One region of the Streptomyces camelliae genome, then DNA from elsewhere that is predicted to be linked to it. Evidence: riboswitches for the same ligand, from Rfam matches in the RefSeq annotation. Region 1 holds a riboswitch; each other region holds the start of a gene.
The links. Region 1 has a riboswitch for cyclic di-AMP ahead of O1G22_RS24975 (transglycosylase family protein). Riboswitches for the same ligand answer to the same signal wherever they lie in the genome.
Positions count from the first base shown of each region.

Region 2: linked by a shared signal. The riboswitch ahead of O1G22_RS16550 (C40 family peptidase) and the one ahead of O1G22_RS24975 (transglycosylase family protein) in region 1 are both predicted to bind cyclic di-AMP.
Region 3: linked by a shared signal. The riboswitch ahead of O1G22_RS17555 (transglycosylase SLT domain-containing protein) and the one ahead of O1G22_RS24975 (transglycosylase family protein) in region 1 are both predicted to bind cyclic di-AMP.
Region 4: linked by a shared signal. The riboswitch ahead of O1G22_RS22230 (M23 family metallopeptidase) and the one ahead of O1G22_RS24975 (transglycosylase family protein) in region 1 are both predicted to bind cyclic di-AMP.

Region 1 is NZ_CP115300.1:5,445,794-5,453,581, forward strand. Features, by position in the region: gene O1G22_RS24955 (nucleoside triphosphate pyrophosphohydrolase) at 1-317, shown strand, start outside; gene O1G22_RS24960 (cytochrome P450 family protein) at 608-1,843, shown strand; gene O1G22_RS24965 (DUF899 family protein) at 1,871-2,554, opposite strand; gene O1G22_RS24970 (LysM peptidoglycan-binding domain-containing protein) at 2,869-3,987, shown strand; cyclic di-AMP (ydaO/yuaA leader) riboswitch at 4,174-4,351, shown strand; gene O1G22_RS24975 (transglycosylase family protein) at 4,356-5,057, shown strand; gene eno (phosphopyruvate hydratase) at 5,406-6,692, shown strand; gene O1G22_RS24985 (FtsB family cell division protein) at 6,812-7,288, shown strand; gene O1G22_RS24990 (DUF501 domain-containing protein) at 7,318-7,788, shown strand, end outside.
Region 2 is NZ_CP115300.1:3,670,620-3,678,407, forward strand. Features, by position in the region: gene pcrA (DNA helicase PcrA) at 1-1,069, opposite strand, end outside; cyclic di-AMP (ydaO/yuaA leader) riboswitch at 1,292-1,453, shown strand; gene O1G22_RS16550 (C40 family peptidase) at 1,461-2,615, shown strand; gene O1G22_RS16555 (hypothetical protein) at 2,627-2,980, opposite strand; gene O1G22_RS16560 (C40 family peptidase) at 3,465-4,544, shown strand; gene O1G22_RS16565 (LuxR C-terminal-related transcriptional regulator) at 4,553-5,263, opposite strand; gene O1G22_RS16570 (ATP-binding protein) at 5,260-6,585, opposite strand; gene O1G22_RS16575 (PspC domain-containing protein) at 6,761-7,788, shown strand, end outside.
Region 3 is NZ_CP115300.1:3,871,240-3,879,027, forward strand. Features, by position in the region: gene O1G22_RS17545 (LolA family protein) at 1-495, opposite strand, end outside; gene O1G22_RS17550 (polyprenyl synthetase family protein) at 871-1,881, opposite strand; cyclic di-AMP (ydaO/yuaA leader) riboswitch at 2,536-2,715, shown strand; gene O1G22_RS17555 (transglycosylase SLT domain-containing protein) at 2,719-3,213, shown strand; gene O1G22_RS17560 (HAD family hydrolase) at 3,348-4,160, opposite strand; gene O1G22_RS17565 (FAD-dependent oxidoreductase) at 4,284-5,486, opposite strand; gene O1G22_RS17570 (carboxylate--amine ligase) at 5,622-6,866, opposite strand; gene fahA (fumarylacetoacetase) at 7,147-7,788, shown strand, end outside.
Region 4 is NZ_CP115300.1:4,874,123-4,881,910, reverse strand. Features, by position in the region: gene trmB (tRNA (guanosine(46)-N7)-methyltransferase TrmB) at 1-250, shown strand, start outside; gene O1G22_RS22240 (PrsW family intramembrane metalloprotease) at 407-1,765, shown strand; gene O1G22_RS22235 (aldo/keto reductase) at 1,806-2,750, opposite strand; gene O1G22_RS22230 (M23 family metallopeptidase) at 2,827-3,852, opposite strand; cyclic di-AMP (ydaO/yuaA leader) riboswitch at 3,862-4,006, opposite strand; gene O1G22_RS22225 (PP2C family protein-serine/threonine phosphatase) at 4,199-5,416, opposite strand; tRNA gene O1G22_RS22220 (tRNA-Met) at 5,574-5,647, shown strand; gene O1G22_RS22215 (dihydrofolate reductase family protein) at 5,694-6,827, opposite strand; gene O1G22_RS22210 (MarR family winged helix-turn-helix transcriptional regulator) at 6,891-7,427, shown strand; gene O1G22_RS22205 (GTP cyclohydrolase II) at 7,533-7,788, shown strand, end outside.

The DNA of each region.
Region 1 (7,788 bases):
GCACCTCGGTCACGGAGGGCGTCCCGCTCGGCCAGCCCGGCCTGGCCCTCGCCGCCAAACTCACCTCCCGCGCCCGCACGGCCGGCCTGGAGGTCCCGCTGCCCCAGGGACAGGGCATCGGCTACGAACTCCTCGCGCTGGCCGCCCGCGCCGACGCGGAGGGCGTGGACCCGGAGGCGGCCCTGCGGGCGGCGGCGCGGGCGTACCGGGACGCGATACGGCAGGCGGAGGGAGTGGCACCCGAGGCGATACGCGCGGCCGACGTGGACCACCAGGACGCGGAGGCCCACCCGGATCCGGATACCGTCGAGGGGTGACCGACCAGCACGATCCCTCGACCGCCCCCGCCTCCCTGGCCTCGGCCGCCGACCCTGCAGCAGCGTCCGCCGAGGGCTCAGCCGCCGACTCCGCCGAGGGCCGCAACGCCCCCTCGGCGGCAGCTTCCGCCGACGGCTCAGTCGAGGGCTCCACCGCCGATGCAGCCTCCACCGCCGACCCGGCCGCCGCCTCCGCCGAGGGCCCCGCGGCCGAGGGGGCTGCGGCCGAGGGGGCTGCGGCCGAGGGCTCAGCCGCAGCCCACGCCGAAGGCGCTGCCTCCGCCCCCGAGCTGTTCACCTGGGAGTTCGCGGCCGATCCGTACCCGGCCTACGCCTGGCTGCGGGAGCACGCGCCGGTGCACCGGACGCGGTTGCCCAGTGGGGTCGAGGCCTGGCTGGTCACCCGGTACGGCGATGCCAAGCAGGCCCTCGCCGACCAGCGGCTGAGCAAGAACCCGGCGCATCACGACGAGCCTGCGCACGCCAAGGGGAAGACCGGTATCCCCGGCGAGCGCAAGGCCGAGTTGATGACGCATCTGCTGAACATCGACCCGCCGGACCACACCCGGCTGCGTCGGCTGGTCAGCAAGGCGTTCACGCCCCGGCGCGTGGCCGAGTTCGCGCCCCAGGTGCAGGAGCTGACCGACCGGCTCATCGACCAGTTCGCGGAAAGGGGCTCGGCCGACCTCATCCACGAGTTCGCCTTCCCGCTGCCCATCTACGCCATCTGCGACATGCTCGGCGTCCCGCGCGAGGACCAGGACGACTTCCGGGACTGGGCGGGGATGATGATCCGGCACGGCGGAGGGCCCAGGGGAGGTGTCGCGCGGTCCGTCAAGAAGATGCGCGGCTACCTCGCCGAGCTGATCCACAAGAAGCGCGAGGCGCTGCCCGCCGAGCCCGCGCCCGGCGAGGACCTGATCTCCGGTCTCATCCGTGCCTCCGACCACGGTGAGCACCTCACGGAGAACGAGGCCGCCGCGATGGCGTTCATCCTGCTGTTCGCCGGTTTCGAGACGACCGTGAACCTGATCGGCAACGGCACCTACGCGCTGCTCACCCACCCCGAGCAGCGCCGGCGGCTGCAGGACTCCCTGGCACGCGGGGAGCGGGACCTGCTGGAGACCGGGGTCGAGGAACTCCTGCGCTACGACGGCCCGGTGGAGCTGGCCACCTGGCGGTTCGCCACCGAGCCGCTCACCGTCGGGGGGCAGGACATCGCGCCCGGCGACCCGGTGCTCGTGGTGCTCGCCGCGGCCGACCGGGACCCGGAGCGGTTCGCCGACCCGGATGCGCTGGACCTCTCCCGCCGGGACAACCAGCACCTCGGCTACGGCCACGGCATCCACTACTGCCTCGGCGCGCCGCTCGCCCGCCTGGAGGGGCAGAGCGCGCTCGCCACGCTGCTCACCCGGCTGCCCGATCTGCGCCTCGCCGCCGATCCGGCCGACCTGCGCCGGCGCGGCGGGCTCATCATGCGGGGCCTGCGCACACTGCCCGTGGAGTTCACGCCGGCCGGCCGGTAGCGCGGGCTGCGCGGGAGCCGGCGGCCGTCAGTAGTCCAGTCCCGCGAACCAGTCGCCACGGCCGCCCGGCGTCAGGTCGAGGAGGTGCCAGACGGGGTTGAGGAGGTCGAGGCCGCGCTGGTCGATGTCCTCGGCCATACGGGGGTGGGCGGAGTAGAAGTGGCGGACCGTGCCGTCCGGGTCCCGGGTGAAGACGGAGACGGTGGAGTCCTGCACCCCGTCCTCGTCCTCGCTGCCCAGGTCGTACTTGAAGGTGCTGTCCCCGGCGCTCAGCAGACGCAGCCGGGACCAGTCGCGGCTGCGGGCGTGCTGCCGCAGGACGGGCGGGTCGGCGGCAGCGACGACGACGAGGTCGGCGTTCCGGGCGACGTGGTGGGCGACGCCGTTGAAGCCGTCGATCCACAGGGTGCACATCGGGCACGGGTCGGTCTGCCGTTTGCCGTACATGAGGTGGTAGACGATCAACGGCCGGCCGGGGCCGGTGAACAGTTCGCTCAGCCTGACCTCGCGGACGGGGGTGTCGCCGGCATGGAGGTCGGCGGGGCCTTCGAGAAAGACGTAGTCGTCGACGCCGGCGCCCTGCGGAAGCGCCCTGCGCAGGGCCGCGACCTTCTCGCGGTGACGCATGAGCTCGATCTCGGCGTGGCGGAGTTCCTCGCGGGCGGCGAGGTAGTCCGCGGACTCACCGGGCAGCCGGGTGTGCAGCACCATCGTCTCCTCCTGGGTGGGAAGCCCCCCGGGGCCATGTCGAGTCCATGGTCGCGGCCGCCTCGCGCGCCGGGCGTGAGGCGCCGCCGTTCCCGACGGGTGACGAAGACGGGTGACAAAGCGGACGGAACCGGAGCGTCGGGCGTGGCGTGAGGACGCGTGAGGAAGAGATGACGAACCTTCAACTCTGTGATCTTCACGTGATCTGCGCGGCATTAACTTGTGACTAGTGATCGTCTGCCGATACGTTCACCCATCAGCGTGGCGACAGGCATCACCCGCCGCGCCGGCCCTGCTGTCGCACGAAAGGTTTCCGCATGCTCACCGGGAACGGTCGTCACCGTCGCCCCCGTCAGGCTCCGGCCCTCCTCGTCGCAGCCGGAGTGACCGGCTCCGCCATCGCCATCCCGCTGCTCGGCGCCGCGAGCGCCAGCGCCGCCGACGGCACCACGTGGGACAAGGTCGCCGAGTGCGAGAGTGGAGGTTCCTGGAGCGCGGACACCGGCAACGGGTACTACGGCGGCCTGCAGATATCGCAGGACGACTGGGACAAGTACGGCGGCACGCAGTACGCCACGAGCGCCGACCAGGCCAGCCGCTCCCAGCAGATCGCCGTCGCCGAGAAGATCCTCGCCGACCAGGGCACCAAGCCGTGGACCATGTGCGCGCTGACCGCCGGGCTGACCTCCAACTCGGGTTCGGTCGACGTCGACACGGGCGTCGGGGGCTCCGGCAGCAGCGCGGGGTCGGGCGGCGGCTCCGGATCGGCCGACAGCTCCGACTCGTCCGGTCTGTCGGATTCATCCTCTTCTGGTGCCGGTTCCGGCTCCGGCTCGGGGTCCCAGTCCGGTTCGAAGTCCGGCTCCGGTACGGACTCTTCGCCGGGTTCCAGCACCTCGACGGCCCCGGTGCAGGGCGGCGGGGCCGGCAAGGCGCAGGGTGCGGGCGGTGGCTCCACCGAGAGTGGCAGCCCCAAGTCGGACAAGACCGACAAGGCGGGTACATCCGGTTCCTCGGGTTCGACCGGTTCCGCCGGTTCCAGCGGCTCCCCTGCTGGCGGGAACTCGCCGGGGAGTGACAGCTCGCCCGCGACCACCCCCGGGACCGACGAGTCGGACAATTCCCAGCAGAGTGTCGGTTCTTGGAGTCTCGTCGACACCGGAGCCCTCAGCAGTGGCGGACGTCACCGTGGCGACAGTGCGGACGAAAGCCTCACAAACGGTCAGAATGGCCAGCCCTCCGGCCGTCACGCGAACCCCCAGCCGGACACCTACACCGTCCACGAGGGTGACACCCTCGCCTCCATCGCCGACTCCCTTGGCGTCCACGGCGGATGGCATGCGCTCTACGACGACAACAAGAGCGTCGTCGGCGCCGACCCGAACCACATCACCGCCGGTCAGACCCTGGAAGTGCGTCACGAAACGGACGCGTAGCAGGGGGATTTGACGCCCTGATTGATAGCTAAATGTCCGGTTTGGCGAAAGTGTGGGATGAGTCTCAGAAGCCCTGATCGTCTTTGAAATTCCGTCGATCCCGTGTCTACGGTCAGGACCGCTCGTCACCACGAGCCCCGGCAGCCGCAACGCCGAATCCTGCCAGCGGTCGTCCGGGAACAGTCGTCGCGTCATGCGCCGTAGGCAGGAGCGGGGGACCCAAGGTAGGCGCCGGAACCGGCAGTTGAGGCTGCCGGCACCGGCTTGGGGTGAAGCCGCAGGCCCGCGACAGCGGGCGTGCGACCGGGCAACTCAACCGGCCCGAACCCGACAGCTCACCTCGCAGGCGTCGGTGAGGGGATCGATCCATGCTGTTTTCCGGCAAGGGCAAGCACCGTCGCCCGTCCAAGGCCGTCCGTGTCGTCGCGCTCGCCGGTGTCACCGGTGCCGCTGTCGCCGCCCCGCTGATGGCGGCCGGCAACGCCTCCGCCGCCACCGCCTCCGAGTGGGACGCGGTCGCCCAGTGCGAGTCGGGCGGCAACTGGTCCATCAACACCGGCAACGGCTTCTACGGCGGCCTGCAGTTCACCAACTCCACCTGGGCCGCGTACGGCGGCACCGCCTACGCCGCGCGCGCCGACCTCGCCACCAAGGCGCAGCAGATAGCCGTCGCCGAGAAGGTCCTCGCGGGCCAGGGCAAGGGCGCCTGGCCGGTCTGCGGCACGGGCCTGTCCTCCGCCGCGTACAACGGCTCCGCCCCCACCACCTCGTCGAAGACGACCGCGCCGAGCACGAGCAGCGGCACCGCCACCCGCTCCACCGACCAGCAGGCCGCCACCCGCTCCACCACGCGCACCGCGCCCTCGGCGAGCAAGACCGTCACCACCCCGACCGGCAAGACGGTCAAGAAGGGCGACGGCGAGTACAAGGTCGTCAAGGGTGACACCCTCAGCGCCATCGCCGAGAAGCACCACGTCGCCGGCGGCTGGCAGAAGCTGTTCAAGCTGAACAAGGACATCGTCCAGGACGCGGACCTCATCTACCCGGGTCAGCAGCTGCACCTGAAGTGACATCCGGCTCCGGCCGGACGCACAGTGCTCTCACAACCCCTCCCCCCACACTGAAGCCCCCGTGAGGGCCACCCCCGTCCCCACGGGCTCCCCGCCCCGGCGCGTGTTCCCCCGTACGCGCCGGGGCGGGGTTTTCATGTCCGCTCCTGTTTCCCCTCCCGTTTCCCCGTTCTTCACCCCCACCCCCCTTTGTTCCGCTCATGAACAATGAGTACCGTCTGCATGTCCCTCCCCGTCCACGGGGCGGTCGGTCGGTGGCCGACAGCCCCGGGACGGTTAGGCTCTAGTCGCAAGGCACAGCCGTAAGGCAGACAGCCCCGCACTTCCAGCGTCACATCCAAGAAGGAGATGCTCGTGCCGTCCATCGACGTCGTCGTAGCCCGGGAAATCCTGGACTCCCGAGGCAACCCCACGGTCGAGGTCGAGGTCGGCCTCGACGACGGCAGCACGGGTCGTGCCGCCGTCCCGTCCGGCGCCTCGACCGGTGCCTTCGAGGCCATCGAGCTGCGCGACGGTGACCCGAACCGCTACCAGGGCAAGGGTGTCGAGAAGGCCGTCCTCGCCGTCATCGAGCAGATCGGCCCGGAGCTGGTCGGCTACGACGCCACCGAGCAGCGCCTGATCGACCAGGCCATGTTCGACCTGGACGCCACCGACAACAAGGGCTCCCTCGGCGCCAACGCCATCCTCGGCGTCTCCCTCGCCGTCGCCCACGCCGCCTCCGAGGCCAGCGACCTGCCGCTGTTCCGCTACCTGGGCGGCCCGAACGCGCACCTGCTGCCGGTGCCGATGATGAACATCCTGAACGGCGGCTCGCACGCCGACTCCAACGTGGACATCCAGGAGTTCATGATCGCCCCGATCGGCGCGGAGTCCTTCTCCGAGGCCCTGCGCTGGGGTGCCGAGGTCTACCACACGCTGAAGAAGGTCCTGAAGAGCAAGGGCCTGGCCACCGGCCTCGGCGACGAGGGCGGCTTCGCCCCGAACCTGGAGTCCAACCGCGCCGCGCTCGACCTCATCCTTGAGGCCATCAAGGAGGCCGGTTACATCCCCGGCCAGCAGATCGCCCTCGCGCTCGACGTCGCCGCCTCCGAGTTCTACAAGGACGGCAAGTACCTCTTCGAGGGCAAGGAGCGCTCCGCCGCCGAGATGACGGAGTACTACGAGGAGCTCGTCGAGGCCTACCCGCTCGTCTCCATCGAGGACCCGCTGTTCGAGGACGACTGGGCCGGCTGGAAGGTCATCACCGACAAGCTCGGCGACAAGGTCCAGCTCGTCGGCGACGACCTGTTCGTCACCAACCCCGAGCGCCTCGCCCGCGGCATCGAGGAGGGCACCGCCAACGCCCTGCTGGTCAAGGTCAACCAGATCGGTTCGCTGACCGAGACCCTGGACGCCGTCGAGCTGGCCCAGCGCAACGGCTTCAAGTGCATGATGTCGCACCGCTCCGGCGAGACCGAGGACGTCACCATCGCCGACCTCGCCGTCGCCACCAACTGCGGCCAGATCAAGACCGGCGCCCCGGCCCGCTCCGAGCGCGTCGCCAAGTACAACCAGCTGCTGCGCATCGAGGAGATCCTCGACGACGCCGCGGTGTACGCCGGCCGTAGCGCCTTCCCCCGCTTCAAGGGCTGAGCCAACCTGGCGTAAGGCTTAGCCAGTCGTACGTACGTCCCCGTACCCGGTCCCGTACCGTGTCCGGGGACGTACGCGCGTGTGTACGGGACCAACGGGATGGACGGGAGGCGGGGATCATGGCCGTGAAGGACCGGGACCGGTTCTCCACCGCGACCCGGCTGCGGCTGCTCGGCGAGCAGACGGCGGCCCGGGTCTACCGCTCCCAGACCAAGCGACAGGCCCGCCGCTCCCGGCTCACCGGCCGCGCGGCCCTTCTCGCGCTGGTGCTGTGCTCGATCATCGTCGCGCTCGCCTATCCGATGCGCCAGTACGTCTCCCAGCGCGCGCAGATCTCCGACCTCCAGCGGCAGCAGGAGCAGGCCCGTGAGCGCGTGGAGCAGCTGCGCGACCTCAAGGCACGCTGGCAGGACGACGCCTACGCCGAGCAGCAGATCCGGCGCCGGCTGCACTATGTGATGCCGGGGGAGACCGGGTACGTGATCGTCGAGCCGGGCGCCGCCCGGCAGTCCCGCGCCGATCTGAGGGCCGCCCAGCGTCCCTGGTACGCCAACGTCTGGGACGGAATCGACAAGTCCGACGCCTCGGACCAGTGAACCGACAGAAAGCCGATCTGAAAGCAGTCATGGAAACGCCTCCGCCGCCCACCCCGCGCACCGAGCCCACCGCCGCGGACGTAGCGGCCTTCAAGCAGCAGCTCGGCCGTCCGCCGCGGGGTCTGCGGGCCATCGCGCACCGCTGCCCCTGCGGTCAGCCGGACGTCGTGGAGACGGCGCCGCGGCTGCCCGACGGCACGCCCTTCCCGACGCTGTACTACCTGACGTGCCCGAAGGCGTCCTCCGCCATCGGCACGCTGGAGGCGAACGGCGTGATGAAGGAGATGACGGAGCGGCTGGGGACCGACCCGGAGCTGGCCGCCGCCTACCGGGCCGCGCACGAGGACTACATCCGGCGCCGGGACGAGATCGAGGAGCTGACGGGCTTCCCGAGCGCGGGCGGCATGCCGGACCGGGTCAAGTGCCTGCACGTCCTGGTGGCCCACTCGCTGGCCGCGGGGCCGGGCGTGAACCCGCTCGGCGACGAGGCCCTGGCGATG
Region 2 (7,788 bases), 1.8 Mb from region 1:
GGATCGTCGTCGCGTCCGGGTAGTCCTCCTCGAACTGGAGGATGTTGCGGATCGTCGCGCCCCGGAAGGCGTAGATCGACTGGTCCGCGTCACCGACCACGCACAGCTCGGCGGGCGGGAGGTCGTGCTCGCTCGGCGGAGCGTCCTCGTCGTGGGTGCCGGTGCCGACGAGTTCGCGGACGAGCGCGTACTGGGCGTGGTTGGTGTCCTGGTACTCGTCGACCAGGACGTGCCGGAAGCGGCGGCGGTAGTGCTCGGCGACGTCCGGAAAGGCGCGCAGCAGGTTGACCGTCGTCATGATCAGGTCGTCGAAGTCGAGGGCGTTGGCCTCGCGCAGCCGCGACTGGTAGAGCGCGTAGGCCTGCGCGAGGGTCTTCTCGAAGCCGTCGGCGGCCTGCGCGGCGAAGTCCTCCTCGTCGATCAGCTCGTTCTTGAGGTTGCTGATCTTGGCGCTGAAGGACTTGGGCGGGAAGCGCTTGGGGTCGAGGTCCAGGTCACGGCAGACCAGGGCCATCAGGCGCTTGCTGTCGGCGGCGTCGTAGATCGAGAACGACGACGTGAAGCCGAGCTTCTTGCTCTCGCGGCGCAGGATGCGCACGCACGCGCTGTGGAAGGTCATGACCCACATCGCGTTGGCGCGCGGGCCGACGAGCTGCTCGACGCGCTCCTTCATCTCGCCCGCGGCCTTGTTGGTGAAGGTGATCGCGAGGATCTGGCCCGGGTGCACATGCCGCTCGGCGAGCAGGTGGGCGATGCGGTGGGTGAGCACGCGGGTCTTGCCGGAGCCGGCACCGGCGACGATGAGCAGCGGGGAGCCGGCGTGCACGACCGCGGCGCGCTGGTTGTCGTTCAGCCCCTCCAGGAGCGCCGCCGCGTCCAGCGCGGGGCGCGGGGCGCCGTCGCGGTAGTAGGCGTCCCGGTCCGGCGGCGCGTCGAACTTCCCGCCGAACAGATCGTCCGGAAGCGGTTCCGGAGCATGATCGTCCTCGGGCGGCGGCGGGGGTTCCTCCTCGTGCCCGCGCGGGGGCTGGAGGTCCGCCAGGAAGCTGTCGTCAAAGAGGCTGCTCATCGCTCTCCGAGTCTAGGGCGCCCCACCGACAACCGGTCGCCGTCCCGGGAAGAAGGTCGCGCGAGCAGAGCGGCGAACCCCCTCACGCAGCGGAATCACTCGATGACGTGGACGTGATCCCGGCGCCGGATCACGAAAATGTATCGGACATATCACGCACCAACCTTCACACCAGTCACACGAGTTGGCTAGGTTGCCGTCGGGTCGCGTGCGCGGCCCCCGCCGAGTCCGGCGCCTCCCGTAAGGGGGGCCGGAGCCGGGGACCCACCGAATCTCCGGGGTGAATCGGCCGACTCCCGTCCGGGACGACGCCGTAGGGCAACCCTTCCGAACCTCCGCCCGAACCCGACAGCTAACCCGGTAGGCGGCCCACTGGAAGGAGTCGCCTCCCTTGGCGTCGCACCGCAAGTCGCGTCCCGGCGGGACCACCGGAGTGGGTCTGCGCACCCCGGCCCTCGCCACCGCCGCCCTCACCTCCATAGCCATGCTGTCCCAGACGGCCGAGGCCGCCCCCGGTACGGACCACACCCGGCCGAGCCTGGAGGAGGTGGAGAAGAAGGTCGACGACCTCTACCGGCAGGCGGAGTCGGCGACCGAGAAGTACGACGCGGCCACGGAGCGCACCGGCAAGCAGCGCGGGCGGGTCGACGCGCTCCGGGACGAGGTCGCCCGCCGCACCGCCCGCCTCAACAAGGCCCGCGACGAGCTGGGCTCCTTCGCCGCGGCCCAGTACCGCACCGGCGCCGCCGCCCCCGACACGGCCACCTTCCTGCTCGCGGACAACCCGCAGGACTACTTCGACCAGACCCAGCTGATGAGCCGGCTGACCACGCGCGAGAAGAGCGCGGTCGACGCCTACATCGACGAGCAGGCCTCCACCATGAAGAAGCGGCGGGAGGCCGCGCAGAGCCTGCAGACGCTGACCGAGTCGCAGCACGAGCTGCAGACCGCCAAGTCCACCGTCCAGCAGAAGCTCGCCTCCGCGCGCGAGCTGCTGTCGCAGCTGACGGCCCAGGAGAAGGCGCGGCTGGCCGCCATCGAGCGGGAGAAGCAGCAGGAGGCGGCGCGCAAGGCGGCCGAGCTGGCGAAGCAGCAGGCCGAAGCCCAGCAGAAGACCACCTCGTCCGGCTCATCCAGCCCGACCGGCTCCGCCTCTTCCGGATCCTCCGGGTCCGCCGGCTCGTACGACACGAAGGCCGCCAAGGCCATCGCCTTCGCCCGCGCCCAGATCGGCAAGCCGTACGTGTGGGGCGCCACCGGGCCGGACTCCTACGACTGCTCGGGCCTCACCCAGGCCGCCTGGAAGGCCGCCGGCGTCACGCTCCCGCGCACCACGTACGACCAGGTCAACGCCGGGACCACGGTGTCCCTGGCCGACGCGCGCCCGGGGGACCTGATCTTCTTCTACGACGACATCAGCCACGTCGGTCTCTACATCGGCAACGGCATGATGATCCACGCCCCGAAGCCGGGCGCGTACGTCCGTGAGGAGTCGGTGTACTACGGCGGGGAATCGATCATCCACAGCGTGGTCCGCCCGGGCTGACGCCTACCGGGTCAGGTCCACAGAACGGCGATGAAGATGTTCGTCATGGTCAGCAGGCCGACGACCCCGAAGGCGCCCTTGTCGACCTTCTCCTCGTCGCGCTTCACATAGACCAGCCCGAGAATCACGATCAGCAGGGCCAGCTTCACACCGATCTTGATGGTGTTCACGTGGTGGTCGTCGGCCTGGTTGAGGCCGACGAGGGCCACCCCGGTGACGAGCATGGTCAGCGCACCGTGCAGCATCCCGGGGACGAAGCGAGCCGTGCCCTGCCCCATCGCCTTCATCTGGGTGAGGAAACCGCCGAGCAGCGCGGCGATGCCAATGATGTGCAGGCCGACGAAGAGATGGATGAGTACGTCCATGGGGCCGGAGCCTAATTCGTCGGTAACAGCCCCAAGGACGGCAGGGTGCCGTTCCCGGGGTGTTCGAGTGGTGAGGGCCGTCACGCCTTGTCGGAGCTGGCCTCGCGAGGCCTCTGGTCAGACCGCGCGGCCGGCCTGACCAGGGGTGTACCGGCCCCCTGTCATCGGGCCCGGCCGCGGCCGACATGGATCATGCATTTATGCGGTCCATAACACCTCCGGCACCCCTTCCGTCCCGCTTCCCGCGTATCGGTCATCACACTGTGTGAAGGAGGCGAGCCTGGACGGTCGGATCAGTCACATAAGGTCACGTTCCGATCCGTAAAGGCCAGTTCCGTACAGTCCGTTACCCACTCGTCACACTCCGGCCTAGCGTCCTCTCCACCGCCGAGAAGGGTCCGGCGGCGGCCCGCTCCCCCTGTGCGGGCCGCCGCCGGGCATACCGCCCGCTCGGTCGTCGAGCAGGAAGGACGTGACGGTCCAGGTGGCAGCGCATCGCAAGCCCCGGCAACGCTCGATCGGTGGCCCTACGGTCCGGACGGCCGCCACCCTCGCCCTGGCGGGCGCGGCCACCGCGACGGGGTTCGACGGGACCGGACACGCCGACCCGCAGCTGACACCGGCACAGGTGAAGGCCCAGGTGGACAAGCTCTACCAGCAGGCCGAGGCGGCGACCGAGAAGTACGACGGCGCCAAGGAGCAGGCAGACGCGGCCCAGCGGCGGCTCAACGCGCTGCACGACGAGACGGCCCGCAGGCAGGCCGAGCTCAACTCGGCCCGGGACGCGCTGGGTTCGTTCGCCTCCGCGCAGTACCGCGACGGCGGCTTCGCCCCCGCCTGGCAACTGGCCCTGTCCAACGACCCCGACCGGTATCTGGACGACGCCGCCTTCGCCGAGCGGGCCGGCGATCGGCAGGCCGCCGCCGTGTCGCGGGTACGCGAACAACTGCGGGAGATCGAGCAGTTGCGCGGAGCCGCCCGCGTCCAGCTGGCGTCGCTGCGCTCCCGGCAGGCCGAGCTGAGCCGGCAGAAGAAGACCGTCACGGACAAGCTGGCCGAGGCCCGGCGGCTGCTGGCGCGGCTCACCCCGCAGCAGCGCGCCCAGGTCACCGGTGACGACGGCAGCGCACCGGGGCGCGCCTCCCGGTCGGCCGCAGATGCCCGGCAGGCCCTGGCGCAGGCCGGATCCGGGCCCGGCTCCGTCACGGCGCCCGACAGCCGCGCTGCGGCGGCCGTCGCCTACGCCTACGCCAAGCTCGGCAGCCCCTATGTGTGGGGGGCGGCCGGCCCGAACTCCTTCGACTGCTCGGGGCTGGTCCAGGCCGCCTACCGCTCCGCGGGCATCTCCTTGCCCCGCACCACCTACGCCCAGATCGACGCGGGCCGGCGCGTCTCCCGCTCCGAACTGCAGCCCGGAGACCTGGTGTTCTTCTACTCCGGCGTCAGCCATGTCGGCATCTACGTCGGCGGCGGCCAGATGATCCACGCCCCGAACCCCTCGGCACCGGTCCGGCTGGCCCCGGTCGACGAGATGCCGTTCGCGGGGGCCACCCGGGTCGCGTGAGGGCGAGGTCAGACCAGGCGGCGGGCGGTCGCCCAGCGGGTCAGTTCGTGGCGGTTGGACAGCTGGAGCTTGCGCAGGACCGCCGAGACATGCGACTCGACCGTCTTCACCGAGATGAACAGCTGCTTGGCGATCTCCTTGTAGGCGTAGCCACGGGCGATCAGCCGCAGCACCTCGCGCTCGCGCTGGGTGAGGCGGTCCAGATCCTCGTCCACGGGCGGGGCGTCGGTGGAGGCGAAGGCGTCCAGGACGAACCCGGCCAGCCGCGGGGAGAAGACCGCGTCGCCCTCCTGGACCCGGAAGATCGAGTCGACCAGGTCGGTGCCGGTGATGGTCTTGGTGACATACCCGCGGGCGCCGCCGCGGATCACGCCGATCACGTCCTCCGCCGCGTCGGACACGGACAGTGCGAGGAAGCGGACCGGCTGCTCGGCGTCCGCCATCAACGCCGCGCACCGGCGCAGCACTTCGACCCCGCCGCCACCCGGCAGATGGACGTCGAGCAGGACCACCTCGGGCCGGGTCGCCGTGATGACCGTGACCGCCTGGTCGACGTCCGCGGCCTCGCCGACCACCTCGACCCCGGTCGTGGCGGTCTGGCCGATCTCGGCCTGAACTCCGGTGCGGAACATACGGTGGTCGTCCACGAGCACGACCCGTACGTGCCGTCCGCCCGCGCCGGCTCCCGCCGGGCCGTTCGCCTCGGTCGCGTCGCTCATGACGTCTTCTCCGCCCTCTCCATCTCCAGCTCGACCTCCGTGCCGCCGCCCGGCACCGCCCGCAGCCGGGCCGTGCCGCCGTTGCGCTCCATGCGGCCGATGATCGATTCTCTGACACCCATCCGGTCGGCGGGTATCGAGTCGAGGTCGAAGCCCGGGCCGCGGTCGCGCACGGACACGAAGACCGTCCTCCCCTCGACTTCGGCGTAGACCTGTACGGCACCGCCCTCGCCACCGTACTTGGCGGCGTTCACCATCGCCTCGCGCCCTGCTTGCATCTGCGCCCGGGTCCTCTCGTCCAGCGGGCAGTCGCCGACGATGACGACCTCGATGGGCACACCGTGCTTGTCCTCCACCTCGGCGGCGTTGCGCCGCACCGCTTCGGCGACCGTGTCCGGCTCGTCGGCCTCGTCCTTGCCGGTGCCCTCCGGCTTGTACAGCCAGGTGCGCAGGTCGCGTTCCTGGGCGCGGGCGAGGCGGCGCACCTCGTTCGCGTTGTCGGCGTTGCGCTGGATCAGGGTGAGGGTGTGCAGCACGGAGTCGTGCACATGGGCGGCGACCTCGGCACGCTCCTGGGCGCGGATGCGCATCAGGCGTTCCTCGGACAGGTCCTGGGTCATCCGGACCAGGTAGGGGCCGGCGAGCAGCGTGATGCCGACGAGGACGGCGAGCGCAGCCTGGAGGACCGCGCCGAGGTGGGCGGCCGAGCCCTGGAGCACGAAGATGGCGGAGACACCGGCCGTGACGAGCAGGACACCGCCGGCCGCGCGCAGCAGCGTGAGCGTACGGCGCCGGCGGCCGACCTCGACCCAGCGGGCCCGGCGGGCGTTGTCCGCCTGTCTCCAGACCAGGGCGACACCGGCCGCGACGAGGACGGCGGGCACCAGATACACCTTGGCCGCGCCACCGAGGTTCACGCTGCTCACGAAGACCATGGACACGATGACCATGAGGAGCAGCGCGACGAGCTGACCTTTGTCCGGCCTGCGGGCCACCAGTCTGCGGCGGCCGTCCGGGGCGGTCTCGGTGCCGACGAGCGACTGCTTCTGTTCGCCGACACCGCCGATCCCGAGCGGCACGAAGAACCAGAACGCCGCATACAGCAGCGCTCCGAACCCATGAGCCATGAAAAGGCCGACGAAGGCGAGCCGCACCCAGATGACGGGCAGCCCGAGATGCCCGGCGAGGCCCCGCGCCACTCCACCGAGCCAGCGTCCGTCGCTGCTGCGGTAGAGCTTGCGCGGCGGCCGCGGGTCGTCGACTGGCAGGCTTGCGGCTTCCGGCATGCCAATGATGGTCACACGGCCGGCGGGGCCAGGCATCAGGGTCGGCCCCCGAGACGCCCCTGATCTTCCGCGGGACCGGGTCGGGGAACGGCGGGCAACAGCGGTTCAGTGCCGGTCGAACGCTTCCCCGCCCCGTCTCAGGGCCGATTTCAGGGTTCGCCCAGGGTCGTCCCGACTGCCGTCGCGGCGGGCGGGCCGTCACCATGGACGCATGACGGATCACGAGCACGCCGCGACGGGTCCGGGACCCGGCCCCGGCCCGCGCCCGGCCCCGGGCACCGGACCGACGGATGCCGGGCCCGCCGCGACACAGCGGACGGGAGCGGCCGGCACGGACACCCACGCCGGGAAGCGGGAGGGAGAACAGGGCAGAGAGCAGGAGCAGCAGCCCGCCGCGGCCTTCGACCGGTTCCGGCGCGACCGCCGGCACAAGATGATCGCGGGCGTGTGCGCGGGCCTGGGCCGGCAGACGGACATGGACCCGGTGATCTTCCGGATCACTCTGGCCGTGCTGTCCGCGACCGGCGGCATCGGTCTGATCTTCTACGGCTTCGTCTGGCTCCTCGTGCCGTACGAGGACGAGGACGAGAACGAGCTGCGCAAGCTGCTGACGGGCCGGGTCGACGGTCTGGCGCTCGCCGCCGTGCTGTTCGCCCTGGTCGGCTGCGGTGTCTTCCTGACCATGCTGAGAAACGGCGGGGTGCTGACCTTCGCCGTGGTCCTCTCCCTGCTGCTCGCGGGCGCCGGGTACTGGTCACGGCGCCGTGACGCGACCGACCCCGACCCGCTGGCCGCGCAGGCCGCGGCCGACGCCCCGCCGGAGGCGCAGGCTCCGCCGGTCGCCACCATCTACCCGTCGTGGTGGCGGGACCCGATCGTCAAGGACGGCACCCACGTGGGCGGCACGGGTTATCTGTGGGGGCCCGGCGACACTCGCGACCGGGATCTCACCTCGGCCGTCGACGCCGGCGTCGCCCTCCCGTGGCCCCACTCCGGCTCCATACGGCCGCGGCCCGCCGCACCCCCGAGACCGCGCGGCCCGCGCTGGATCGGCGGCTGGGTCTTCCTGCTCGCCCTGGTGGCGGGCGGCCTGGGCACGGGGCTCACCTGGGACACACACCCGTTGGGCACCAGCCTCCAGACCGGTCTCGCCTGCGCGCTGGCGGTGTTCGGCCTCGGCGTCGCGATCAGCGCGTTCCTGGGGCGCACCGGGGCGGGGACGGTGTTCCTGGCGCTCGT
Region 3 (7,788 bases), 1.6 Mb from region 1:
GGTCTTGCTGTCGTAGCCCCAGACGTTCGTGCCGTCGTGGATGAGGCTGTACTCGGAGCCGCTCTCCAGCAGCGACACCTTCTGCTTGTCCGGGCCGTCGGCGGCGACGCGCAGTGTGTGCGTGCCGGTGACCAGTTCGGTGAGCTTGGCCTGGGGGTCGGCGGAGGAGCCCTCGCCGGAGCCCTTGCCCGCCCCGGAGACCAGGCTGCTCTCCAGGCCGCCGAGGTTCGGCAGGCCGAGGTCGGTGCTGATCTTCACCGTGCCGGACAGCTGCTGCACGTCCGACTTTGCGATCTTGTCGATGAGCTGCTTGGCGGTGATCTTGGGCAGGTCGGGGTCGCCGGAGGCGGCGAGCGCCGGGACCAGCCCGATCGTGGCCGCCGCCACCCCCACCACCGCGACCGGGACCGCGTACCGCGCGGCCTTGCGGCGTCCGCTGTGCGGGTTCTCGTCCCGCACGGCGTCCACTGCGTCGTCGGATTCGTACGGTGCCATGTGTGCCTTACCTCCGTCGTCGGCGGCGGCTGTCCTCACGCTGGTCCACCCTGAGCCGCCATTCTCACCCGAATCGGTGAGGAGTGGTGATGTCCGTGTTCTCCATCTCACCAAACCGGCCATGAAGAAGCGTCAGACCACGGAGCCAAGTCCATGTACGACTGCGGTATGACACGCGGGGGTGACGGCTTCCGCGACCCCTAGGGGGCCGGACGGATCGCACGAATGCCGTACGCCGCCGTACGGCCGTCTGCCCGCACGGGCACCCGCGCGGGCCCCGCACACGCCGCGCGGCCGGCCGTCGGAGGCACGTTGCGGACACGTCAGGTCGTGGACACGTCAGCCAATGCTGCCGCAGAGCCGGTGTCAGGGGCGTCAGCCCGCGCGGTGCACCACGGCGTCGCACAGCTCCTCCAGCGCCCGCTTGGCGTCGCAGTCCCGCAGCGGGGACAGCGCGGCCCGGGCCTCCTCCGCATACCGCACGGTGTCGCGGCGGGCCTGCTCCAGCGCCGGGTGGGCGCGCAGCGCGGTCAGCGCCTCGGCGTGCCGGGCGTCGTCGCTGAGGTCGGAGTCCAGCAGCTCGCACAGCGCGAGGTCCTCGGGCAGCCCCAGCCGGGCCGCGCGCTCGCGCAGCCGGAGCACGGGCAGGGTCGGGATGCCCTCGCGCAGGTCGGTGCCCGGGGTCTTGCCGGACTCGTGCGAGTCGGAGGCGATGTCCAGGACGTCGTCGGCGAGCTGGAAGGCGACACCGAGCCGCTCGCCGTACTGGGTGAGGACGTCGATGACCGTCTCGTCGGCGCCCGACATCATCGCGCCGAACCGGCACGAGACCGCCACCAGGGAGCCGGTCTTGCCGCCGAGCACGTCCAGGTAGTGCTCGACCGGGTCACGGCCGTCGGAGGGGCCGGCGGTCTCCAGGATCTGGCCCGTGACCAGCCGCTCGAACGCGAGGGCCTGCACCCGGACCGCCTCGGGCCCGAGGTCGGCGAGGATCTGGGAGGCGCGGGCGAACAGGAAGTCGCCGGTGAGGACCGCGACGGAGTTGCCCCAGCGGGTGTTGGCGCTGTCCACACCGCGCCGCACGGCCGCCTCGTCCATGACGTCGTCGTGGTACAGCGTGGCCAGATGCGTCAGCTCCACGACGACGGCCGACGGCACGATGCCCGGCGCGTAACGGTCGCCGAACTGGGCCGCGAGCATCACGAGCAGCGGCCGGAACCGCTTCCCGCCGGCCCGTACCAGGTGCTGCGCGGCCTCCGTGATGAACGGAACCTCACTCTTGGTGGCTTCGAGCAAGCCTTCCTCGACAGCCGCCAATCCGGCCTGGACATCGGCTTCGAGAGCCTGGTCCCGCACGCTCAGCCCGAACGGCCCGACGACGGTCACGAGGGGTCTCCTGTCTGCTGGTGTCTGCTGGCGATTACACGGTTTGTCGATAGGTCGCTGCCATCACTCAAGTCAGCGTATCCGGTCCTGTTTCGATCACCGATAGCGCCCACCGGTCCAGCCCGGGTGGTATTGGATCATGGCCGGTATGCGTGTGATCGGATGATAAGAACGGACATCTATCGACTTAACAGGAAGCCTTGCGCTTTGTCGCGAACCGGGGGGCGAGCGGAGTAACGCCTCCATCCCACCCCGCGCACACCCGCGGACATACACGACAACGACGGGCATCGCGTCACAGGTTCCGGGAGGCACCCCCAGGTCACCCCCGGGTCACCCCCAGGCTGTCCACCGGCCACCTCACACCCAGCTCTCACCCCAACCCCGGAATCCGCCATGTCCGATTTGACAGGGTTTGCTATTTCGTGAGTTGGGTCACGCTCCCCCATCCGGCATCCCGGCCACCGAGCACCCTCCCTCCCCTTGCCCGGTCGGCAAGTTGAGGGTTGGCAACCGCAAAGGATCAAGTACCCCATAGGGCACACATCAAGGTCAAATGGTGCGTTGTGTGAATCCAGTACTTGTTCCCGACATGTGCTCTCGCATACGTTCCGGGCCGTCGGGCGGACGCCGAATCCTGCCGCCGCCCGCATGACCATCCACGAACCCATTTCGTACGGCAGGAGCGGGGGACCCAGGTAAGCCGCCGGACCGGACGACACGCGTCGCACCGGAACGGCTAGGGGTGAAGCCGTGCCTTCTCGCGAAGGTGCGGCCGGGCACCTCCCCGCCCGAACCCGACAGCTCACCTCGCAGGCGACGGAGAGGAACATCCCCATGCGTGCTGCCGCTCGTCACCGCCGTCCCCGGGCCAACCGCCTCGCCCGCACCCTCGCCGTCGTCGGCACCGGTGCCGCCGTCCTCGCCCTGCCGCTCATCGGCGCCACCAGCGCCTCCGCCGCCCCGGCGAAGAAGGCCACCAAGGTGTCCTCCACCACCCTTGCCGGGTACCCGAACAACCTCAACGGCTGGATCCACAAGTCGCTCGCGATCATGGCCCAGAAGGGCATCCCGGGCTCCTACCACGGCATCTACCGCAACATCATCCGGGAGTCCTCGGGCAACCCGTGGGCCATCAACAACTGGGACTCCAACGCGGCCCGGGGCATCCCGTCCAAGGGCCTGCTCCAGGTCATCGACCCGACCTTCAACGCGTACCACGTGGCCGGCACCTCGTTCAACATCTACGACCCGGTCGCCAACATCACCGCGGCCTGCAACTACGCCGCCGCGCGCTACGGCTCGATCGACAACGTCCACAGCGCGTACTGACGGCCGCACGGCGGTCGCTCCGACAGCGGCACGGCGGTCGCCCCGACGACAGCCCGGCAGTCGCCCTGACGACAGCCCGGCAGTCGCCCTGACAGCCGCCGGGCGGTCGTCCGACCGTCGGAGTCGCGCGGCCGTCAGCCGACCGGGAAGAGTCGTTCGAGGACGACGGCGATGCCGTCGTCCTCGTTCGACGAGGTGATCTCGTCGGCCACCGCCTTGAGTTCCGGGTGCGCATCGGCCATCGCCACCCCGTGCCCGGCCCACTCGAACATCGGGATGTCATTGGGCATGTCCCCGAACGCCAGCGCCCGTTCCGGCGCGATCCCCAGCCGGTCGGCGGCCAGCGCCAGCCCGGTCGCCTTGGTCACCCCGCACGGCTGGAGCTCCACGGTCCCCGGCCCCGACATGGTGACCGTCGCCAGCGAACCCACCACCGCGCGCGCCACGGCCGCCAACTCGTCGTCGGACAGGGCCGCATGGCGCAGCAGCACCTTGCTGATGGGCCTGCGCCACAGGTCGTCACGTCGGCCGACCCCCACCGCGGGCAGGGTCGGGTGCGGCATGCGGTACCCGGGCTCGATCAGTGTGAGCCCGTCGACACCGTCCTGATCGACAGCGGCGAAGACCTCCCCCACCTCCGCCTCGATCTTGCCGAGCGCCTCCTCCGCCAGTTCCCGGTCCAGCCGCACCGACCACAGCAGCCGGCCCGCCGCGGCGTCGTAGACCTGCGCGCCCTGCCCGCACACCGCGAGCCCCGTACAGCCGAGGTGCGCGAGCAGCGGCCGTACCCGCGGGGCCGGCCGGCCCGTCACCACCAGGTGGCGCGCACCGGCGCGCACCACCCGCGCGAGCGCGGCGAGCGACCGGCCGGAGACCGTGTCGTCGCCGCGCAGCAGCGTTCCGTCCAGGTCAGTCGCGATGAGTGCATATGCGGGGGAGGCTGCCATGATCAGAGAATACGGATGCGACGCCGGTCCGACTCATCTTGTCGTGCTGCGTACTTACGTGCTCATCACCCCCAAGTGGTGTGTGTCGTCCTCCTGTTCGCGGTGCGGTGGCCGGCGCGGGAGTCAGCCGTGGGCCGCGGCGAGGTGTCGCGCCAGGCGCGGGGAGGCGAACTCCGTGCCGCAGACGAACCGCATCACCGGGCCGTACGACGACGCTGCCGGCAGGCCCGTGAAGTACAGGCCGGGCACGGAGGAGACGCAACCGGGGCCCAGTTTCGGCGTGCCGCGGCTCACCGCGAGCCGGGTGCGCAGTCCGTGGCCGAGGAAGTCCATCGCCGCGACGGCGACGCGGTACCCGGTGGCCGCGATGACGTGGTCGGCGGTGAGCCGCTCGGTACGGCCGCCATGGGTGCGGACGGTGAGGACCGGGCTGCCGTCCGGCGCCTCGGCACGCACGATCCGCTCGACCTCCTGCACCGGTACGGCGCCCTCGAAGCGCTCACGCAGCCACCAGGCGCCGAGCGGTCCGAGGACCCGGCGGACCAGGAAGTGGCGGGTGGGCTCGGGCAGGTAGCGGTAGGGGTGCGGGTAGTAGCTGAGCGCCCACAGCGACCAGGCGCGGCCGAAGGGGGACTCGGGGCGCAGCCGCGGCTGCTCCCACGGCGGGGCGCCGAAGGCGACCCGGTCGCGGCCGCGCGCGACCACGCGCACGCGTGCCCCCGCCTCGGCGGCGAGCGCCGCCGTCTCCAGCGCGGACTGACCGGCGCCGACGACGATCAGCTCCTTGCCGGCGAACCGGCCGAGGTCGTGGTGCTGGGAGCTGTGCGAGACCGGGCCGGTCGCGGCGGGTCCGTCGGGCGCCGCGCCCGCCAGCTCCGGCGGCAGGTGGGCGAGGCCGGACAGGCCGGTGGCGACGACGACCGCGCGCGCCGTGAACAGCTCTCCGGAGTCCAGCTTGAGTTCGAAGCCGCCGCGCGCGTCACGGTCGACGGAGACGACCCGTACCCGCTCCAGTCCGGGCAGCAGCTGATACTGGAACCACTCGCCGTAGGCGATGAACGTCTCCACCGGGATGATGTCCTCGTCGCTGACCAGGCGGCGGATCCCGGCCGCCGCGCAGTAGTCGGCGAGGGTGTGGCCGGGCTGCGGGCAGTCGAGGCTGGAGGCGGCGGGGGTCGATTTCAGGAGCATGCCCTCGGGCATGTGCGCGCGCCAGCTGACCATGGGGTCGCCGAAGACGCGGACGGGGATGCCGCGCGCGCGGAGATGGGCGGCGGTGGACAGGCCGTACGGCCCGGCGCCGATGACTGCAACCGGTCGAGTCACGAAGTCCCTCCCCAGGACACGGTGCGCCACGCGTGGTGGCCTTGCCTACTTCGTGGATACCTACTTCGTGGATGCCTGCGTCGTGGACGCCTGCTTCGCGGGTCCCTGCTTCGCGGATACCTGCGTCGTGGACGCTTACTTCGTGGAGGTGCCGCTGCCGCGGCGGTTGGTGCGCCACAGCTGATGGAGGTGCTTCGCGCCCGGGCGCACGAAGCGGGCGAGCATCGTGAGGAACGGCAGCGGGTCGTCCCCCGCGAACCAGGCCAGCTCCGTCCCGCTTGCCCTCGCCGGCGCGTGCGGCGTCGTATAGCCGCTGCGGCGGTAGGCGAGGAGGGCGGGCAGGTCGATGTTCTCCACGATGTAACGGTGGCCGGCGCGCTGTTCCCCCTCCGGTACGGCGCGGCCGGTGAGATCGAGATGCAGGGCGCGTACGACGTCCACCCCCGACTCGTTCTCGAAGAGCCGGAACTGAGCGCCCATGCGCGGGTTGAAGTCCAGGAGCTTGTACTGTCCGTCGCGCCGGTCGAAGCGCAGGTCGAGGTCGATGATGCCGCTGAAGCCGATCTGTTTGATGAAACGTGCGGCGAGGTCCGCGAGTTCCGGGTTGTCGACGACATACGCGTTCGCCGTCATGCCGGCGTGCGGCGGCCACGAGCGGACCTTCACACCGGTGAAAAGCGCGCGCGGGGTGGAGTCCGGGCCGAAGCAGGCGTGCACGATCCAGTCCTCGGCCTCCTCCCGGGGCAGGTACTCCTGGAGGATCACGCCCGGTTCCTCGCCCCAGTCACGGGCCAGGCTGAGCAGACCCTCGCGGGTGGCGATGCGCGTGGTGCCGTTCACCGCGGGCCGCCGGCGCCGTACGAACGCCTCGCGGTTCTTGGCCACCACCGGGAAGCGGGCCGTGCCGGCGAAGGCGACGACGTCGTCGTACGACTCCGGGAACACGGCCGCCGGGCTCGCGACGCCATGCTCGACGCACAGTTCGTGCAGCCCCTGTTTGCTCGCCAGCCGGCGCGGCAGCGCGGGGTCGACCCTCGGGAAGAGAAAAGATCCGGCCAGCTCGTCCTGGTGCTCGGCGATCAGGACGGCCGCCTCTTCGTCGGTCGGTATCAGGACGGTCGGGCGGCCTATCCGGCGCCCGACGCGCAGCAGGCCCTCGACCAGGTGGCCGGGGTCCTCCGCGCCGGTCGTCGGCCACACGAACGCCTTCTTCAGATAGCGCGAGGAGGCCGCCGGCGTGTACGGATCCTCGGTGATGGCGTACATGGGCACGCCGAGGCGGCCCAGACTGCGGATCGCGCCGACCCCGCCATGATGCAGCGGATAGTCGCCGAACTTGACGATGAGTCCCGGCACGTCACGGTCCGCCTCGAACGGCACACTGACGGCGTCTCCGGCCACGGGTCCCCCCACGTGTCCCCCCAACGGAACGGATCCGGCCCGTCCGTGTCCCCAAAGGACGCTAAGCCGGAATTGCCCCCTCCGACAAGACCTTTCCGGACATTGCGAACCCTTTAGACCTCGTGCGAGCAACCATTCGAGCTCATGCCGAGGCACCCCCTGGTCTCTGCCCAAGACATGCGTCACGGCCGTAACGTGTGGCGCGATCACATGGAACGCATTGCCATGCATGGCCCGGATGAGAGTGAGGCAGCACCCCATGCCCCCCTTCGACGTCCCCGAGGGCGACCCCTTCGGCCCGCACAACCTTCCCTATGGCGTGTTCTCGCCCTCCGGCAGCAGGGAGCGGAGGGTCGGCGTCCGGCTCGGGGACCATGTCCTCGACGCGGGCGCCGCGGCCGCCGCCCTCGGCTCGTCGCACCAGTCGCTGCTGGCCCGCCCCGTCCTCAACCCCCTGCTGGCCGCCGGCCGCACGGTCTGGTCGGAGGTACGGCGCGCGATCACAGGCTGGGTCACGGATCCCGCGCACCGCGCGGCCGTGGAGCCGCTGTTCCACCCCCTGTCCGAGGTGACCCTGCACCTGCCCTTCGAGGTCGCGGACTACGTCGACTTCTACGCCTCGGAGAACCACGCGCGTAACGTCGGCCAGATCTTCCGCCCGGACGCCGCGGACTCCCTCACTCCCAACTGGAAGCATCTGCCGATCGGTTACCACGGCCGCTCCGGCACGGTCGTCGTCTCGGGCACGGACGTCGTACGGCCGTCCGGGCAGCGCAAGGGCCCGGGCGACCCGGCACCCGTGTTCGGCCCGTCGATCCGGCTGGACATCGAGGCCGAGGTCGGCTTCGTCGTGGGTGTCCCCTCCGAGCTGGGCAGGCCCGTCGCACTCGGGGACTTCCGG
Region 4 (7,788 bases), 570 kb from region 1:
CGAGTTCCTGACGCTCGCCGCGATCCGGCTGAAGCCCGGCGCGCTGCTGCACTGCGCGACCGACTGGGAGCCGTACGCCGAGCAGATGCTCGACGTGCTCAGCGTGCATCCCGACTTCGAGAACACCCAGGCGGACGGCGGCTACGCACCGCGCCCCGAGTTCCGGCCGCTGACCCGTTTCGAGGGGCAGGGACTGGACAAGGGACATGTGGTGAACGACCTGCTGTTCCGGCGCGTATCGCATCCGTGATCACGCGTCGTCCAGCCGTGATCATGCGTAGTTCGGCACTGATCACGAATAGTTCAACCGTGATCGGCCGGCCGTCCGGCATTTCTTGATCAAGCCGGGCAGCCGGTCCGGTAATCCGCTCCAGCCCCTCGTCCCGCCACCGTTAGGGTCGATGCCGTGGCCACCAGTCCGATCAGTACTCCGTATCCGGCGTATCCCCCGCGTCCCGACGGCGCGGTGCTCCGCCATCCGCACTGGTGGCAGCGCGGCTGGGTGCGGTACGGGGCGCTGATCACGCTGCTGGCCCTGTCCGGGCTGGTGATCCTCGCGCTGGTGCGCCGGCAGACCGGTACCGAGGGGTTCCTGGTCGGGCTCGGGCTGGCCGTGCTGCCCGTGCCGTGGCTCATCGCCGCGTTCCGCTGGCTGGACCGGGTGGCGCCGGGCCCCTGGCGGAACCTGGTCTTCGCGTTCGCCTGGGGTGCCTGCGCGGCGGCACTGATAGCCATCGTCGCCAACAGCTTCGCGACCAGGTGGATAGCCACCGCGACCGCCGACCCGGCCAGTGCCGACACCCTCGGCGCCACCGTGATAGCGCCGATCGTCGAGGAGTCCGCCAAGGCCGCCGCCGTACTGCTCGTCTTCCTCTTCCGCAGACGTGACTTCACCGGGATCGTCGACGGGGTGGTGATCGCGGGCATCACCGCCACCGGGTTCGCGTTCACCGAGAACATCCTCTACCTCGGTACGGCCTTCGGGGCGGACCAGCTCTCCGGCGACAGCGGCATCGCCTCCGTCACCGCCGCCACCTTCTTCGTGCGCATCGTGATGTCGCCGTTCGCGCACCCCCTGTTCACCACCATGACCGGCCTCGGCTTCGGGCTCTCCGCGTTCGCGGCGCAGCGGCGGCGCGCACGCCGCGTGCTGCTGCCGGTCTGCGGGCTGCTGCTCGCGATGAGCATGCACGCCTTGTGGAACGGCTCCTCCACGTTCGGCGAGTTCGGGTTCTTCGCCGTCTACGGCTGCTTCATGGTGCCCGTGTTCGGGCTGCTGACCTGGCTGGCCGTCTGGACGCGGCAGCGGGAGCTGCGGACCGTGCGCGAGGAGCTGCCCGTGTATGTGTTGGCCGGGTGGCTGGGGCCGGCCGAGCCGTTCGCGCTGGGGTCGATGCGGGCGCGGCGGGCGGCGCGGGACTTCGCCCGGCACCACGGCGGGAAGCCGGCGGCGCGCGAGGTGGCGCGGTACGAGGCCACCGCCACGCAGCTCGCCCTGCTGCGGCGCCGGGGGCGCCAGGGGAAGGCCGGGGGCGACTTCGTCGTACGGGAGCGGGACTTGCTGGACGAGCTGTGGCGGCGCAGGGACGTGGCGCGGCCGGCTCTGGAGTACGCGGCGCGTGCGGCTGCTCCGGCTCCGGTGTACTGGGCTCAGCCGCAGTACGGATACGGATACGGGTACGGGTATCCGGCGGTGCCCTTCCCCACGCGCAACGCGCAGAACACGCCCAGCGCGCACGACGCGTACAACCCGTACCGGTCGTAGACCTTCGGGCCGCGGTGGGTCCGGCACCGCCGGACGGGCATCAGGCCGACGCCGCGGTCAGCTGCGCGACCTCCTCCTCCGTCAGCCTCAGGTCCGCCACGCCCAGCAGCGCGGGGAGCTGGTCGACCGTGCGGGCCGAGGCGATCGGGGCCGTGACCGTCGGCTGGGCCGCGAGCCAGGCCAGGGCGACCGTGGCGACGGGGGCCTCGTGGGCGGCGGCGATCTCGTCCAGGGCGGCGAGGACCTTCTGGCCGCGCTCGGACTCGGCGTGCTTCTGGGCCCCTTCGGCGCGGGCGCTGTCGACCTTGGTACCGGGGCGGTACTTGCCGGTCAGGAAGCCCGAGGCGAGGGAGAAGTACGGCACCGCGGAGAGGTTCTCCTTGGCGGCCAGGTCCTGCAGCTCGCCCTCGTAGGTGTCGCGGGAGACGAGGTTGTAGTGCGGCTGGAGGGCGACGTAGCGGGCCAGGCCCTCGCGGTCGGAGAAGTCGAGGGAGGCCTGAAGGCGCTCGGCGCTGATGTTGGAGGCGGCGATGTGCCGGACCTTGCCCGCCTTCACGAGCTCGTCGAGGGCGCCGATGATCTCCTCGACCGGGACCTCGGGCTTGTCGAAGTGGGTGTAGTAGAGGTCGATGTAGTCGGTGCCCAGGCGGCTCAGGGAGGCGTCGGCGGCGGCCTTGATGTTGGCGGCGGACAGGCCCTGGAACTGCGGGTGCTGGCTGACCTTGGTGGCGATGACGACGTCGGAGCGGTTGCCGCGGGCCTTGACCCACTTGCCGATGATCGTCTCGGACTCGCCGCCCTGGTTGCCCTCGACCCAGGCGGAGTAGGAGTCGGCGGTGTCGATGAAGTTGCCGCCCGCCGCCGCGTAGGCGTCGAGGACGGCGAAGGAGGTCTCCTCGTCGGCGGTCCAGCCGAAGACGTTCCCGCCCAGGGAGAGGGGGAAGACCTGGAGGTCGGAGGAACCGAGTGTGCGCAAGGAAGTCATGCTCTGCATCAACACCGGCGGAGGATGATCGCATTCCACCGCCGGCGCCGAGTTCACACGAATGCCATGGTCCGGTTCAGGGGTTGAGGCCCTTGTCGCGCAGCCACGGCGCCGGGTCGATGGCGGTGGCCTGGCCGTTCGGGTGGACCTCCAGGTGCAGGTGCGGGCCGGTGACGTTGCCGGTGGCGCCGACCCGGCCGATGACGTCGCCGGTGGAGACCTTCTGGCCGACCGAGACGTTGATCGAGGACTGGTGGCAGAACCACAGCTCGGTGCCGTCGTCCAGGGTCAGGATGGTGCGGTAGCCGTAGGCGCCGGCCCAGCCGGCCTCGGTGATCGTGCCGCCGTGGACGGCCTTGATCAGGGTGCCGGTGGGGGCGGCGAAGTCGAGGCCGGTGTGGTAGCCGGAGGACCACATCGCGCCGGGCTGACCGAAGGTGCCGGTGATCGTGTACGACACGACGGGCAGCGTGTACTGCTTGGCCAGCTCGGCCAGCCGCGCGGCCTCGGCCACCTGCTTCGCGTCGGCCACCGCCTTGTCCTTGGCGGCGGCGGCCTGGGCGGCAGCGTCCTTCTCCGCCTTGGCGGCCGCGTCGGCGGTCTGCTTCTCGGTGGCGGCGAGCGCGGCGGCGGTGGCCTTGCTGTCGGCCTTGCTCTGCTGCTGCTCGGCCTGGGCCATGATGCGGTTGCGCAGGGCCTCGCCGGCGCCGCCGCTCTTGGTGCTGTCGGCGCTCACGCCGACGCCCGAGAGCCCGGTGCCGGTGGCCTTCGGCGCCGAGGAGGAGCCGCCGCCCTCGAAGAGGTGGGTGACGGAGTCGGGCAGGGAGATGGAGACCGGGGACTTGCCGGTGTGGGCGCTGGCCATGCCGCCCGCGCCGACCGCGGCCATGACGCCGACGCCGAGGACGGTGGAGCTGCGGGCGAAGCCGCCGCGCTGCTTGGCGACGCGGTGCCGGCCCCGGACCCGGTCGACGGAGTCCTCGGTGGGGTTCCACTCCTCCCAGGGGCCCTCGTCGGCGCGGTAGGAGCCGTAGCCGAAGCTCTCGGACTCGTCGGACGCCGGTATGAACGGGGCTTCGGGGGCAGGCCGGTTGGACGCCACGCGGGCGTACTCCTTTCCTTCCGTCGCCTACCGGGTTAGCTGACGGGTTCGGAGCGGGAAGGTCTCCTACGCGCGTATACCGACCGGTGTACGCGTGATTCACCCCAGGGTGGTGGTTCCCCGGCTCCCTTGCGGGATTCGGCGCGTGCGCACGGAGCCGCCTCTTGTGGCGGCTGGGACGACCGCGCTGCGTTATCGAACGTTAATAGACCTGCGAGTCACTTTCCAAGCCGTTCGACTTGATCATTAACGCTTTCCGGACCGGACTTACCCCGTGATTCCACGGCAAACCGGGCGAGTTGACCGCCATTCAGGAGTCTCGGCGTTTTTGATGGTGTCTCAGATGTTATGCGGACGGCGGTCGTCCGGTCACCGTGGGTGAGAGCCCGGGATGCCGTACGGCAAGCAGCGCCATGTCGTCCGTCATCCCGCCGGAGTGCCGGCGCACCTCGTCGGCGAGCGTCCCGAGCAGCGCCGCGGGACCGGGATAGGCCCGCCCGGCGAGCCGCCGTTCGGGGTCGTAGAACCGGCCGAGGGCGTCCCGGGCCTCGGACAGCCCGTCGGTGTACAGCAGCAGGGTCGCCCCGTCCGGGAAGCGCTCCTCCATGACCTCGTCGGGCCATATTCCGAGGTCGCCCATGCCGAGCGGCAGCGCGGGCTCGGGGGCGGCCAGGGTGCGCAGGGTGCCGTCGGCGTACAGCAGCAGCGGGGGCGGATGGCCGCGGCTGAGGACCCGTACCAGCCCGTCGCCGTGCGGGAGTTCGGCGAGGACGGCGGTGGTGAAGCCCTCGAAGGCGTCGACGGCCTCGCGCCGGGTGCCCTCGCGGGCCAGCGCCCGCTCCAACCGCTGCGCCACCGCCTCCAGCGTGTCCTCCCGCTCGGCGGCCTCCCGGAACGCGCCGATCACCACGGCGACGGCGGCGACCGCACCCATGCCCTTGCCGCGCACGTCCCCGACGATCAGCCGGACGCCGTACGGGCTGTCCTGCACCGCGTACAGGTCGCCGCCGATGAACGCGTCCTGCCGGGCCGCCTCGTAGCAGGCGGCGATCTCGAAGCCGCCGATCCGCGCGGCGGGCTCCGGCAGTACGGCCCGCTGGGCGGCCTCGGCGATCTCCCGGGCGGAGGCGAGCCGCCGGTCACCGAGCCGGACGACCCGGTTGATGGCGACGGCCAGCAGAGCGACCGAGGCCACGGTGACGACGTCCGTGACGACACCCGCGGCCGAGTGCTCGCCGCCCCGGGAGCGCACCGCGTACATCGCGACGACGGCCGCGGCACCGGTCAGCACGGTGGTGCGCAGCGAGGACAGGGGCGCGGCGATCAGCGGGGCGGCCGTGAAGAACGGTACGGCGGTGAACTCCCTCGGGGTGAGCAGGCCGTACAGCACCCCGCCGGCGATCAGCAGCGCGGGCAGGGCGCGGGCCAGTGAGCGGGGGGTGAGGCGGCGCGGGCGCGGCGGCGCGGTCTCGTCGCCGAGGCCCGGGTCGGGCACGGGGTCACCGGGCAGCCGTCCCCCCGCCCAGGCATACGTCCGCTCCTCCTCCACCTCTCCAGGGCCCACCGCTCGTCTCCCACGTGTCCGACGTACGGTCCAGACTGGCCGCCCCGGGCCGTCCGGGCGACCTCGGCTGACCCGAGCGGATGACACCGCGCGACGCCTCCGCGATCAACCGGTGTGCGAACAGTCCTGCACATGGGGTACTCTGGAGTCACAACGACGCGGGGTGGAGCAGCTCGGTAGCTCGCTGGGCTCATAACCCAGAGGTCGCAGGTTCAAATCCTGTCCCCGCTACTGAAGGCTCAGGGCCCGGAATCCAGTGGATTCCGGGCCCTGAGTGTTATCCGGCCAAGTGCCGGTTCGGCGCCTTCGCCTGCTCCTCGTACTCCGGCAGTACGACCACTTCGGCGCCCGCCGTCACCAGCACCCCGCTCCCGTCCGCGGCTTCCACGAAAGTGTCCGGCTCACGCCAGGCCGTCACCACCCGCCGCACCCCCGCCCGCAGGATCAGCTCGGCGCACGGCGCGGGCCGGGACGCGCGCCGGGCACAGGGCTCCAGGCTGCTGTACACCGTGGCGCCGGCCAGCCGGGGGTCGGCCGGGGCGATCTTGGCCAGCGCGGCCTCCTCCGCGTGGACCACGGGGTCGTCGCCCTCGCGCGAGTGGCCGCGCGCCAGCTCCGTGCCGTCGGCCGCGACCACCACCGCGCCGACGCTGAACGCCGTCTCGGAGGGCGGGCACAGGGCGGCGAGTTCGCAGGCGGTGCGCAGCCAGTGGCGGTCGGCGGCGGAGGGGACGGGGCCGGTGCCGGGGGCGGTGGGCTCGTAGCGCATGAGGACGACGTCCTCGATACGGCGGGTCTCGACCAGGCGCAGGCGGCCGGCCTGGTAGGCCCCGGGGCCGAACAGCCTCGGCGCCGCCGGGTCGCCGACGAGGAGGGGCGCGAGGACCAGCTGGAGTTCGTCGGCGAGGCCCTGCTGGAGCAGCTGGGTGTGGACGGTGCCGCCGCCCTCGACCATCAGGCGCCGCACTCCGCGCACCACGCGCAGGTGCTCCAGCAGGGCCCGCCAGTCGAGGCCGGGGCCGAGCGGGACGACCTCGGCGGTGTCGCCGAGGAGGCGGGCGGCGCGCTCGGCGCCCGAGTCGGTCGTATAGACGATCTTCTCGCCGCCGGTGTGCCAGAACTGCGCGGCCGGGTCGAGGTCGCCGGAGGCGGTGACCGTCACCTTCAGCGGATACTCCGGCCTGCCCGCCGCGACGCGGGCCGCCCGGCGCTCGGCGGAGTTGACCAGCAGCCGCGGGTTGTCGGCGCGGATCGTGCCGGCGCCGACGAGGATGGCGTCGGACGCGGCCCGCACGGCGTCGACCCGGTCGAAGTCGGCCGGGCTGGACAGCAGCAGGCGCTCGGGGCCGGTGTCGTCCAGGTAGCCGTCGAGGGAGACGGCGGCGGACAGCAGTACATACGGGTACGACATCGGCGGGTCTCCCTGTGAACTGGGCCTCTTGGTTCAAGTTTGAAACAAACCTACACTGGCTGCATGACGACCCGCTGGCTCAGCCCCGAGGAGCAGCGCGCCTGGCGCGCCTACATCGCCGCGACCCACCTCCTGGAGGACGCGATCGACCGGCAGCTCCAGCACGAGGCCGGCATGCCCCACCTGTTCTACTCCGTGCTGGCCAATCTCTCCGAGGCGCCGGAGCGGCGGCTGCGCATGACCGATCTCGCCGAGTCGCTGAAGATCACGCGCAGTCGGCTCACCTATGCGGTGACCCGCCTTGAGCGGGACGGGCTGGTGCGGCGGGAGGACTGCCGCTGGGACAAGCGCAGCAGCATCGCCGTGCTGACGGACGAGGGGATGGCGGTGCTGGAGCAGGCGGCGCCCGGGCATGTGGAGACCGTGCGCGGCATCCTCTTCGACCGGCTCACGCCCGAGCAGGTGGGGCAGCTGGAGGAGATCTTCACCGGGGTCGCGCGGGGGCTGCAGGACGAGAACCCCGAGGCCGGGTCCGGGGCGGGGGATGTGCCGTGGCGGCGCCGGTCGTCGTGCTCGTCGTCCCGGCCGCCCGCACCCTGAGCCGGATCCCACGGAAACCAATTGCTTTAACTTTTAAGCAGGGGTAGGGTCTCCTCGTCTCACTGCTTCAAAACTGAAGCACCAGCCCGCCCCGGAGGGACCCGCATGTCCGACACCCCCGCCGCCACGCCGCGCTCCCGTGTCCGGGTACCGCTGCGCTTCCACGACGGCTACAGCGTCGACACCGAACTCGTCACCTTTCACGGCCTGGCCGACGGCCAGGAACACGTCGCCGTAGTCCTCGGCGATCCGGCCCCGGGCTCCGTCCCGCTGGTACGGCTGCACTCCGAGTGCCTCACCGGTGACGTCTTCGGCTCGGCCCGCTGCGACTGCGGCCCGCAGCTGCGCGAGGCCGTCGAGC